2 regions of the Pseudoalteromonas sp. APC 3691 genome follow, and region 1 is predicted to be linked to the other one. Evidence: predicted binding sites of a transcription regulator. Region 1 holds the regulator's gene; the other holds the start of a gene.
The links. Region 1 encodes FliA, which starts transcription of late flagellar genes. Its sites were predicted from a motif close to CTAAAGNTNNNNNNNNNNNNGCCGATA; they were not measured.

Region 1 (2,411 bases):
CTCAATCTCGCGGCTCATTAAACGATCCCATGTCGGTTTGATATGAGATATTTCGTCCGCTAACTGTTGGGCTATAGGAAGACTCGCTTCCACTGCATCCATTGTTTTATTAGCCGCATTTTCTGTCATTTCTATAACATAATTAAGCCGCTTTTTAGCATCTGGAATCGCATCTGTCGTTATATCAGTTAAGCGAGTATCAAGCTCAAAACTTTTAAGAGCTTCGTGCAGTTGACGAGTCAACTTTCCAACTTCAGCAAATAATTCAGATTGCTCTTTAGAAGCAGCCTCTAAAATCAACTGATTTGCTTTGTCTTGCTCATCATTTTCTAAAAAAACAACGAGCTGACGAGCTTGTTCTAACGTTATTTGAGGCGCAGCTGGTGCTGGCATAAGCCTCTCCCCCATCATTAGCCTAAGCGTTCAAATACTTTTTCTAATTTAGTTTTTAATGTTCCAGCCGTAAATGGCTTAACAATATAACCATTCACGCCAGCTTGCGCCGCAGCTATTATTTGTTCTTTTTTAGCTTCTGCCGTTACCATTAATACAGGGATATGTTTTAACTTCTCGTCTGCACGTATTGCTCTTAAAAGATCAATACCCTGCATTCCAGGCATATTCCAATCCGTAACTACAAAATCAAACACTTGATTTTGCAACATAGGCAAAGCTGTAGACCCATCATCAGCTTCTTGAACGTTAGTGAAACCTAAGTCACGTAACAGGTTTTTTATAATGCGTCTCATCGTTGAAAAATCATCAACTACAAGAATTTTCATGTTTTTATCCAAAACATCCCCCAGTGAGGTATTAACCTTTGTTTACTTACTACTAATTTATCCAGTCATTGATTTTAGCTTTAAGCTTAATCATCGCCTGACCATGTATCTGACTTACACGCGATTCACTTACATCGAGTATATGTCCTATTTCTTTTAAATTCATTTCATCGTTGTAGTACAAAGAAAGCACCATTGCATCACGCTCTGGTAATGACTTAATTGCACTTAGCAAAGACTCATTAAACCTATCATTTTTAACATTATTAAAAGGTTTATCTTGTGCTAAATCTTGGCCTACAGGAGTAATAACATCCTCATCTACACCAAGGTCTTCAATGCCTAATATTTTACTCGTATTCGCATCATTTAAAATATGATGGTACTCATTGAGCGAAATTTCAAGTTTTTCAGCAACTTCTATGTCCGTTGGTTCGCGGTTCAGACTACTTTCGAGCTCAGTAATTGCTTCTGCAACTTGCCTGTTTTTACGGTGAACTGAACGAGGAGCCCAATCACCACGGCGCATTTCATCAAGCATAGCACCGCGAATACGAATACCTGCAAAAGTTTCAAAGCTTGCGCCTTTTGTTGCATCAAAGTTTTTCGAAGCTTCTATTAAGCCTATCATTCCTGATTGAATTAAATCATCAAGTTGAACGCTAGGTGGTAATCGAGCAATTAGATGACATGCCACTTTTTTAACAAGTGATGCATGCTTCTCAACAATCACATTTAAATTTTGTGTTGATTGATATCCCATAGCTCTATTCACCAGTGTTGTCATAATTAACCGTTTACTAGTTTCTCAATGAAAAACTCTAAATGCCCAGATGGTTGGTTGGGTATTGGCCATTTAACTGCTTTTGTTGCCAGCGTTTTAAACGCAAGAGCGGCTGGCGAATTTGGAAAGAGCTCTACTATTACTTTTTGACGACGCGTTGCTTTGCGCATATTTTCGTCATAAGGAACCGTTGCTACTAGCTCCATTGACACATCTAAAAAGCGATCGGTAACTTTAGATAGTTTTGCAAACAATTCAGTACCTTCACGCATACTGCGGACCATATTTGCAACAATTTTGAACTTATAAACACCATGCTCGCGGCTTAATACTTTAATAAGTGCGTAAGCATCGGTTATTGATGTTGGTTCATCGCACACTACAACCATTACATCTTGTGCTGCTCGTGAGAAGCTTAGCACCATGTCTGAAATACCAGCGGCTGTATCTACAATTAAAATATCGAATTCGGTATTCAATTCGCTAAACGCACGAATTAGTCCAGCATGCTCCGATGGTGATAACTCAACCATACTTTGCGAACCCGATGTAGCGGGTACAATTTTAATACCAGCAGGACCTTCAACTAAAATTTCGTCAAGCTCACATTCACCAGACAAAACGTGTGACAAATTACGCTCTACACGTAAACCAAGCATCACATCACAATTTGCCAAACCTAAGTCAGCATCCAGTACTAGTACTCTATTACCTTGCTGCCCTAGTGCTATAGCAGTATTTAGAGAAACATTTGTTTTCCCCACCCCACCTTTACCACCGGTTACAGCGATAACTTTAACGCCGTTGTTATTGTTTTGACTCATTTTGCGCAGGCCGCTTGCTTG
Region 2 (2,411 bases), on a different contig from region 1:
GCTTTTCAAGCTGCTGCGCTATCTTTTTAACAAGCTCGTTAGTTTGTTCCTGATCGGCTGCTGAAGTTGCTTGCTCAGAAGATTCTTCTTGTGAGGTACTACGAGATTCGCCACCGCGTTTATCCCCGCGCTGTTCTTGCCTGCCGCCTGCTGAGCTTTCATCGCCAGCCTGAAACTCTAACATTTGTTGAGTCATTTCGACTGTTTGCTGCTGAATGGTTTCTATTGGGGTTGGCTCTGGTTTGCCTGGGGTAAACTCCATGGCAATAACAGAGGTCCCTTTAGGGATGTCTTTTACTTCAATTTTATTCTGCACACCGAAAGCAAACTTCATAGAGCCCGCAATTTGTTTAAACTTAAGTACATCCATTTCTGAAAACGCGAGCAAGAGTACAAAAAAGCACATTAAAAGTGACATTAAATCGGCAAACGTTCCCATCCATGCAGGTAGACCTGGTGGTGGACATTTGCACTCTTGATCAGACATAGTTACTCCTCGGTATCTACTTTGCGTTTAGATTCAGCTAAGTAATTTTTCAAAATACCTTCGATTACTTTTGGATTTTGACCATCTTGTATACCTAAAATAGCATCCAAAATTAAACGCTGATTCATAGCTTCCTCGTCTTTACGCAGTTCAAGTTTTACCTGAATAGGAATTGCCACGACATTGGCTAAAAACGCGCCATATAAAGTTGTTAATAGTGCTACTGCCATTGCCGGACCAATTGCCTTTGGGTCATCCATGTTAGACAACATTGCAACCAAACCAATTAGAGTACCAATCATACCCATTGCAGGCCCTATATCAGCTAACGACTTAAATAAACCCGCGCCCAATTCATGGCGAGTCGTGGTTAGAGAAATATCTTTTTGAAGTGTAGCGCGAACTACATCTGCGTCGTGGCCATCAACGAGCATATCGACGCCTTTGCGCATAAAGGGGTTTGGAATTTCAGCTTCTTCGAGTGCTAAAAAACCGCCTTTACGAGCTGAATCCGCAAGTTCTACTGCTTTTTCGATAAGTATTTCTGGCGTTTCGATTTTAAACATAAACGCTTTGGCAACAACTTTACCTATCCCCAAAAATTGCGACATAGTGAAGTTTGATAAAACAATAAAGAGTGAACCACCAAATACAATAACCACAGACGGGGTATTGTAAAACATAGCCATTTCACCGCTACTACTCATAAACATAGACATGACAATTAAGCCAATTGCGCCTAGGATCCCGATTATGGTTGCTAAATCCACATTTCCTCCAGAAGTTTCATGCTTAATGGCCTTATCATAAACTTTTATTATTAACTGCTTATCGGCAACATATTGAATTGCTTAAGCCATTTTTATAAATAAACATAAAAAGCAGCCTTTAGCACTATCTTAGATCAAGTTATAAAGGCTACCTAATTATCAATTGATTTATTAAACCAACAGACCGCCATTAAGGCTTTATTAATGCACTTGAAATATAATTTAACGTTATAAAGGTAAAAAACCAATATCATCCTTTGACCTAGTTTAGCATTCCCCCTAAAATTGACCCCTAAATTTATTATGTAAGCTGAAATAAAGATGGCGACTAAAAAACCTGAAAACTTAAGTTTCGAACAAGCACTAGAAGAATTATCTACAATCGTTAGTGACATGGAACAAGGTGACTTATCGCTTGAGCAATCGTTAAAGCAATTTGAGCGTGGAATTGCATTAGCAAGTGCTTCATCAGGGAAATTACAGCAAGCAGAACAAAAAGTATCAATTTTGATGGGAAATGGCGAAAAGTCAGTACTTACAAATTTTGATAATGATATGGAATAGCTGTGAGCATAAAAAATCATATTGAACGTGCTCAAAAAGATGTAGTAGCGACCTTACAACAGCATTTTAACCAGCCTCTCGATACAGAAGAAACGGTAAATAACGCCACCCAGTATGGATTATTTAATGGCGGTAAAAGATTACGTCCATTTTTAGTTTATGCCACAGGTAAAATGCTCGGCGCAAACCATCAAGACTTAAACGTACTTGCTGCTGCAATTGAGTGTATTCATAGCTATTCGTTAGTCCATGATGACTTACCAGCAATGGATGATGACGACTTACGCCGCGGACGCCCTACTTGTCATATAGAGTTTGGCGAGGCAAATGCAATTTTAGCCGGTGATGCTCTTCAAACTCTTGCTTTTGAGCTTATTGCGAATCACAAATTTGAATGCTCATCGCAAACACAAGTAAAAATGATTGCTACACTTGCCCACGCATCAGGCCTTCAGGGTATGGTTGGCGGACAAGGCCTTGATATAGCAGCAACTGATAAAGTAATTACCGTACAAGAGCTTGAGCGAATACATAAGCTAAAAACCGGAGCTCTAATTAATTGCGCAATTACACTTGGTGCACTGTGCAGT

Region 2: pomA (flagellar motor protein PomA) is a predicted target of FliA. The motif match lies at 1,317-1,343, and genes of this name have one in related genera.

The regions. Positions count from the first base shown of each region.
Region 1 covers NZ_JASDCB010000006.1:29,478-31,888, forward strand. The annotation lists gene QL998_RS03290 (protein phosphatase CheZ) at 1-393, opposite strand, end outside; gene cheY (chemotaxis response regulator CheY) at 411-794, opposite strand; gene QL998_RS03300 (RNA polymerase sigma factor FliA) at 835-1,545, opposite strand; gene QL998_RS03305 (MinD/ParA family protein) at 1,572-2,411, opposite strand, start outside.
Region 2 covers NZ_JASDCB010000022.1:1,256-3,666, forward strand. The annotation lists gene QL998_RS09105 (flagellar motor protein MotB) at 1-487, opposite strand, end outside; gene pomA (flagellar motor protein PomA) at 490-1,257, opposite strand; gene QL998_RS09115 (exodeoxyribonuclease VII small subunit) at 1,579-1,821, shown strand; gene ispA ((2E,6E)-farnesyl diphosphate synthase) at 1,824-2,411, shown strand, end outside.